DNA from 2 places in the Streptomyces sp. NPDC101181 genome. Region 2 is predicted to be linked to the other one. Evidence: predicted binding sites of a transcription regulator. Region 2 holds the regulator's gene; the other holds the start of a gene.
What was found. Region 2 encodes HrcA, which represses chaperone genes, less so after heat shock. Its sites were predicted from a motif close to TTNGCACTCNGNNNNNCNGAGTGCNAA; they were not measured.
Positions count from the first base shown of each region.

Region 1: a site for HrcA is predicted at 1,434-1,460, ahead of groL (chaperonin GroEL). Genes of this name have one in related genera too.

Region 1 is NZ_JBIWOX010000002.1:173,522-176,926, forward strand. Features, by position in the region: gene thrC (threonine synthase) at 1-336, shown strand, start outside; gene ACIRRU_RS04390 (MoaD/ThiS family protein) at 369-647, shown strand; gene ACIRRU_RS04395 (cold-shock protein) at 1,079-1,285, shown strand; gene groL (chaperonin GroEL) at 1,623-3,245, shown strand.
Region 2 is NZ_JBIWOX010000004.1:246,615-250,019, reverse strand. Features, by position in the region: gene ACIRRU_RS09565 (DUF3097 domain-containing protein) at 1-609, opposite strand, end outside; gene ACIRRU_RS09560 (MBL fold metallo-hydrolase) at 626-1,357, opposite strand; gene hrcA (heat-inducible transcriptional repressor HrcA) at 1,523-2,539, shown strand; gene dnaJ (molecular chaperone DnaJ) at 2,540-3,405, shown strand, end outside.

The DNA of each region.
Region 1 (3,405 bases), on a different contig from region 2:
GCCATCGGCAACCCCGCGGACGGCCCCTACGTCCTGGACATCGCCCGCCGCACCGGCGGCGCGGTGGACGACGTGGACGACGAGAAGGTCGTCGAGGCGATCAAGCTGCTGGCCCGCACCGAGGGCATCTTCGGTGAGACGGCGGGCGGGGTCACGCTCGGCGTGACGAAGAAGCTGATCGAGGCGGGGGTGATCGACCCCTCGCTCACCACCGTCGTGCTGAACACCGGCGACGGGCTCAAGACGCTCGACGCGGTCGCCCCGACGTCGCAGGCCACGGCGACCATCAAGCCGAGCCTGGACGCGTTCCGCGCCGCCGGTCTCGCCTCCGCCTGACCACCCCGTAACGAAGGAAGAAGGGCACCACCATGAGCGTCAAGGTCCGCATCCCCACCATCCTGCGTACGTACACGGGCGGCCAGGCCGAGGTCACGGCGGAGGGGGCGAAGCTCTCCGAGGTCATCGAGTCCCTGGAGAAGGACCACCCGGGCATCGCCGCCCGCGTCCTGGACGACCAGGGCAAGCTGCGCCGCTTCGTCAACGTCTACGTCAACGACGACGACGTGCGCTTCGAGGGCGGCCTGGACGCGGCCACGCCCGACGGCGCCGGTGTCTCGATCATCCCGGCCGTGGCCGGCGGCTGCTGACCGCCTCCCCGCCCGCGGCCCCCGGCCGCCCGGCCCCTGTTGCCCCCTCCGCGCCACAAGCGGAGGGGGCAATTCTGCATGGTTGAGCGCGGTACAGTTGGGGAACGCCCCTCCGCTGCTCGTGCCGCCCGCATATGAGAACGCGCCCGGCCCCGATAAGAAGCAGCCAAAGTACGTGGACCTCTTGCGGCTTAAGTGCCCTTTGCCTGGCCCGACTTGCCCGTAAATTTCGGCACTCCCGCATATTCGGGCGTTCTTCCGTGCCCGGAATTCTCGTCCGATTGACCTGTTGCAGAGGGCAGTTGGGCGGATACATTCAGCCGCGGTCGACGCGCTACGGCGCCGCGCACCCTCTCCTGTCGGAGGGTGGGTCGCGACCCGGGCCCGCGAAGTGCGGTCCCGTGCAAGGGCCAGTAATAGGGGAGTTGGGCATGGCTCAGGGCACCGTCAAGTGGTTCAACGCGGAGAAGGGGTACGGCTTCATCGCGGTCGACGGTGGTGCGGATGTTTTCGTCCACTACAGCGCGATCCAGATGGACGGGTACCGCACCCTCGAAGAGGGTCAGCGAGTTGAATTCGAGATCTCGCAGGGCCAGAAGGGGCCCCAGGCCGACATGGTCAAGCTCGCCGTCGGCTGAGTTCGGCGCGGTCGTCCGACGACACCACTCACGCACGCAGGGCCCGACCCCGGATCAGGGGATCGGGCCCTGCGCGCGTCCCGGGGCGCGCGGCTTCGCGGGCGGGGCCGCGTGGGGCGCGGGGCGTGGCGGGTACTCCCCGAAGGCGCTTGCACTCTCGGGGGTCGAGTGCTAATCATTGGCGTTAGCACTCTCCAGGTGAGAGTGACAGAACTTGGACCGGGCCGGTGAGGCCCGCAGGCGCGGTGGGGCAAGGAACCACCCCGCAGGCAGGCCGTCCGTCGCGGGCGCCCCTCGGTCCGGAGCAATCCACCCCTGTCCGGGAGGACCACTTCACATGGCCAAGATCATCGCGTTCGACGAGGAGGCACGGCGCGGTCTCGAGCGCGGGATGAACCAGCTCGCCGACGCCGTCAAGGTCACCCTCGGCCCCAAGGGCCGTAACGTCGTCCTCGAGAAGAAGTGGGGCGCGCCCACGATCACCAACGATGGTGTTTCCATCGCCAAGGAGATCGAGCTCGAGGACCCGTACGAGAAGATCGGTGCGGAGCTCGTCAAGGAGGTCGCCAAGAAGACGGACGACGTAGCCGGCGACGGTACGACCACCGCCACCGTTCTCGCCCAGGCGCTCGTCCGCGAGGGCCTGCGCAACGTCGCCGCCGGCGCCAACCCGATGGCCCTCAAGCGAGGCATCGAGAAGGCCGTCGAGGCCGTCTCCGCCGCCCTGCTGGAGCAGGCCAAGGACGTGGAGACCAAGGAGCAGATCGCTTCGACGGCCTCCATCTCCGCCGCCGACACCGAGATCGGCGCGAAGATCGCCGAGGCGATGGACAAGGTCGGCAAGGAAGGCGTCATCACCGTCGAGGAGTCCCAGACCTTCGGTCTGGAGCTGGAGCTCACCGAGGGTATGCGCTTCGACAAGGGCTACATCTCGGCGTACTTCGCCACCGACATGGAGCGTATGGAGGCGTCGCTCGACGACCCGTACATCCTGATCGTCAACTCGAAGGTCGGCAGCGTCAAGGACCTGATCCCGCTGCTGGAGAAGGTCATGCAGTCGGGCAAGCCGCTGCTGATCATCGCCGAGGACGTCGAGGGCGAGGCCCTGTCCACCCTGGTCGTCAACAAGATCAAGGGCACCTTCAAGTCCGTCGCCGTCAAGGCCCCGGGCTTCGGTGACCGCCGCAAGGCCATGCTCGCCGACATCGCCATCCTCACCGGCGGCACCGTGATCTCCGAGGAGGTCGGCCTCAAGCTGGAGAACGCCGGTCTCGACCTGCTCGGCCGCGCCCGCAAGGTCGTCATCACCAAGGACGAGACGACGATCGTCGACGGCGCCGGTGACAGCGAGCAGGTCCAGGGCCGCGTCAACCAGATCCGTGCCGAGATCGAGAACTCCGACTCGGACTACGACCGCGAGAAGCTCCAGGAGCGCCTGGCGAAGCTCGCGGGCGGCGTGGCCGTCATCAAGGCCGGTGCCGCCACCGAGGTGGAGCTGAAGGAGCGCAAGCACCGCATCGAGGACGCGGTGCGCAACGCCAAGGCCGCCGTCGAGGAGGGCATCGTCGCCGGTGGTGGCGTGGCTCTGCTCCAGGCCACGGCCGTCTTCGAGAAGCTCGACCTCACGGGCGACGAGGCGACCGGCGCCAACGCCGTGAAGCTCGCGCTGGAGGCCCCGCTCAAGCAGATCGCCGTCAACGGTGGCCTTGAGGGCGGCGTCGTCGTGGAGAAGGTCCGCAACCTCGCGGTCGGTCACGGTCTCAACGCCGCGACCGGTGAGTACGTCGACATGATCGCCGAGGGCATTCTCGACCCGGCGAAGGTCACGCGCTCCGCCCTCCAGAACGCCGCGTCCATCGCCGCGCTCTTCCTCACCACCGAGGCCGTCATCGCCGACAAGCCCGAGAAGGCCGGCGCGGCCGCCCCGGGTGGCATGCCGGGCGGTGACATGGACTTCTGATCGGCCGCGGAGGCCCCGGTCTCCCGCTCCGCTGATCGATGTTCCGAGCACGTCCCACAGGGGCGGTGCCTCCCACACGGGAGGCGCCGCCCCTGTGGCGTGTCGGCGTGTCCGGACCGGGCTCCGCGGGGGGCTCACGGGCTCGCGGGGAGCAGGCGTA
Region 2 (3,405 bases):
CACCGCCTCCCAGACGTCGATGTACGGGTGCCCCACCACCAGCACGTGGTCGCCGGTCACCTGGGCGGCGATCCGCGACTCCTTGGAACCGGGCACCAGATGGTCCACCAGCACCCCCAGCCGGGCGTCCGGCCCCGGCGCGAACTCCGCGACGATCGAGGGAAGGTCGTCGATGCCCTCCAGGTACTCCACGACCACGCCCTCGATGCGCAGGTCGTCGCCCCACACCCGCTCCACCAGCTCCGCGTCGTGCCGCCCCTCCACGTAGATCCGCCCCGCCCGCGCCACCCGGGCCCGCGCCCCGGGCACCGCCACCGAACCGGACGCCGTACGGGTGGGGCGCACCGGGCCGCCCGCCGAGGGGCGCACCAGCGTGACCACCGTGCCCTCCAGCAGGAAGCCGCGCGGCTCCATCGGGAAGACCCGGTGCTTGCCGAACCGGTCCTCCAGGGTCACCGTGGGCCCCTGGGCCGTCTTCTCGCAGCGGATCACCGCCCCGCAGAATCCGGTGGCGACCTCCTCCACCACCAGATCGGGCTCGGCGGGCACCTCGGGCACGGGGGCGGACTTCTTCCACGGCGGGGTCAGGTCCGGCTGGTAGCTGCGCATGCCCCGACGATAATCGTCACGCCACCCCGAACCGCTCCGCCAGCGCCGCCCGTTGCGCCCGGACGAACGCCGCGTCCACCGCCGCCCCGTGCCCCGGGACGTACACCGCGTCCTCACCGCCCAGCCCGAGCAGCCGCTCCAGCGCGGCGGGCCAGCGCGCGGGAACCGCGTCCGGGCCCGCCTGCGGGTCGCCCGACTCCTCGACCAGATCGCCGCAGAACACCACCGGCGCGTCCGGGCCCGCCCCCGGCACCAGCACCGCGAGGTCGTGGCTGCTGTGGGCGGGCCCCAGATCGGCCAGCACCACCCGGCGGCCGCCGCCCAGATCCACCGTCAGCTCGCCGCGCACCTCGTGGCGCGGGAGGACCAGCGTGTCCGCCGACCCGGCCGCCTCGTCCTCCGGCACCCCGTGGCACACCGCCGACGCGTACAGCTCCCCCTCCGCGCCCCGCAGCGCGGCGGCGAGGCCCGCCGAGCCGTACACCTCGGCCCCGGCGAACGCCGCGGTGCCCAGCACGTGGTCGAAGTGCGGGTGGCTCAGTGCGACATGCGTCACCCGGCGCCCCAGCAGCGCCTCGGCCTGCCGCCGCACCTCGGCCCCCTCGCGCAGCGTCGAGCCCGTGTCGCAGAGCAGCACCCCCGTCGTCCCGGCGACCAGCGCGACGGTGGCGTCCCAGCCCGGGAGCCGCCGTCTGCCGACACCGTTGCCCAACCGCTCCCAGCCGAAGTCTTCCCAAGGGACGTCCATGCGACGACGCTATCGGCGACGACCTGGGCACTCCCGGCGGGGCGTGGCCGGTCGCCCTTGCCCCTGCCCCACCCCACCCCCGTACACTGACCGCGGGGATTGCTGGCACTCGTACGCACCGAGTGCCAGACAGGGACCGCGGAACCACAGCTGGAGGTGTGCGCGATGCTCAGCGAACGCAGACTCGAAGTGCTGCGCGCCATCGTCCAGGACTACGTGGGCACCGAGGAGCCCGTCGGCTCCAAGGCGCTCACCGAGCGCCACCAGCTGGGCGTCTCCCCGGCCACCGTCCGCAACGACATGGCGGTGCTGGAGGACGAGGGTTTCATCGCGCAGCCGCACACGAGCGCGGGACGCATCCCGACGGACAAGGGGTACCGCCTCTTCGTGGACAAGCTCGCGGGCGTCAAGCCGCTGTCCTCGCCCGAGCGCCGGGCCATCCAGAACTTCCTGGACGGCGCGGTCGACCTGGACGACGTGGTCGGGCGCACCGTGCGGCTGCTCGCGCAGCTGACCCGGCAGGTCGCGGTCGTGCAGTACCCCTCGCTGACCCGCTCGACCGTGCGGCACGTGGAGCTGCTGTCGCTGGCCCCCGCCCGGCTGATGCTCGTCCTGATCACGGACACCGGCCGGGTCGAGCAGCGTATGATCGACTGTCCCGCGCCGTTCGGCGAGGCATCGCTCGCGGATCTGCGGGCCCGGCTCAACAGCCGGGTCGTCGGACGCCGCTTCGCGGATGTCCCGCGACTGGTGCGGGAGCTGCCGGAATCCTTCGACAGCGAGGACCGGGGGACGGTCTCCACGGTTCTCTCCACCCTCCTCGAAACCCTGGTCGAGGAGACGGAGGAGCGGCTGATGATCGGCGGCACCTCCAACCTCACCCGCTTCGGACACGACTTCCCGGTGATGATCCGGCCGGTGCTGGAAGCACTGGAGGAACAGGTCGTCCTGCTGAAGCTGCTCGGTGAGGCCACGGACTCGGGCATGACCGTACGGATCGGGCACGAGAACGCCCACGAGGGGCTCACCTCCACATCCGTCGTCGCGGTCGGCTACGGTTCGGGCGACGAGGCAGTCGCCAAACTCGGCGTGGTCGGACCGACCCGCATGGACTACCCCGGAACGATGGGAGCGGTACGCGCAGTGGCACGTTACGTCGGACAGATCCTGGCGGAGTCGTAAGTGGCCACGGACTACTACGCCGTACTCGGCGTACGCCGCGACGCATCTCAGGACGAGATCAAGAAGGCATTCCGTCGGCTCGCCCGCGAGCTGCACCCGGATGTCAACCCGGACCCGAAGACCCAGGAGCGGTTCAAGGAGATTAACGCCGCCTACGAGGTGCTCTCGGACCCGCAGAAGAAGCAGGTCTACGACCTCGGCGGCGACCCGCTCGCCGCGGGCGGCGGAGGCGGCGGCGCGGGCGGGTTCGGCGCCGGGGGCTTCGGCAACTTCTCCGACATCATGGACGCGTTCTTCGGCAACGCCGCCCAGCGCGGGCCCCGCTCGCGCACCCGGCGCGGCCAGGACGCCATGATCCGTCTGGAGATCGACCTCAACGAGGCGGCCTTCGGCACCACCAAGGACATCCAGGTCGACACGGCGGTCGTCTGCACCACGTGCAGCGGCGAGGGCGCGGCCCCCGGCACCTCCGCCCAGACCTGCGACATGTGCCGCGGCCGCGGTGAGGTCTCGCAGGTCACCCGGTCCTTCCTGGGCCAGGTCATGACCTCGCGCCCCTGCCCGCAGTGCCAGGGCTTCGGTACGGTCGTGCCGACACCCTGCCCGGAGTGCGCCGGCGACGGCCGCATCCGCTCGCGCCGCACGCTCACGGTCAAGATCCCCGCAGGCGTCGACAACGGCACCCGCATCCAGCTCGCCGGAGAGGGCGAGGTCGGCCCCGGCGGCGGCCCGCCCGGTGATCTGTACGTCGAGATCCACGAGCTGCCGCACGCCGTCTTCCAGCGGCGCGGCGACGACCTGCACTGCACGGTCACCATCCCGATGACGGCGGCCGCCCTGGGCACCAAGTGCCCGCTGGAGACGCT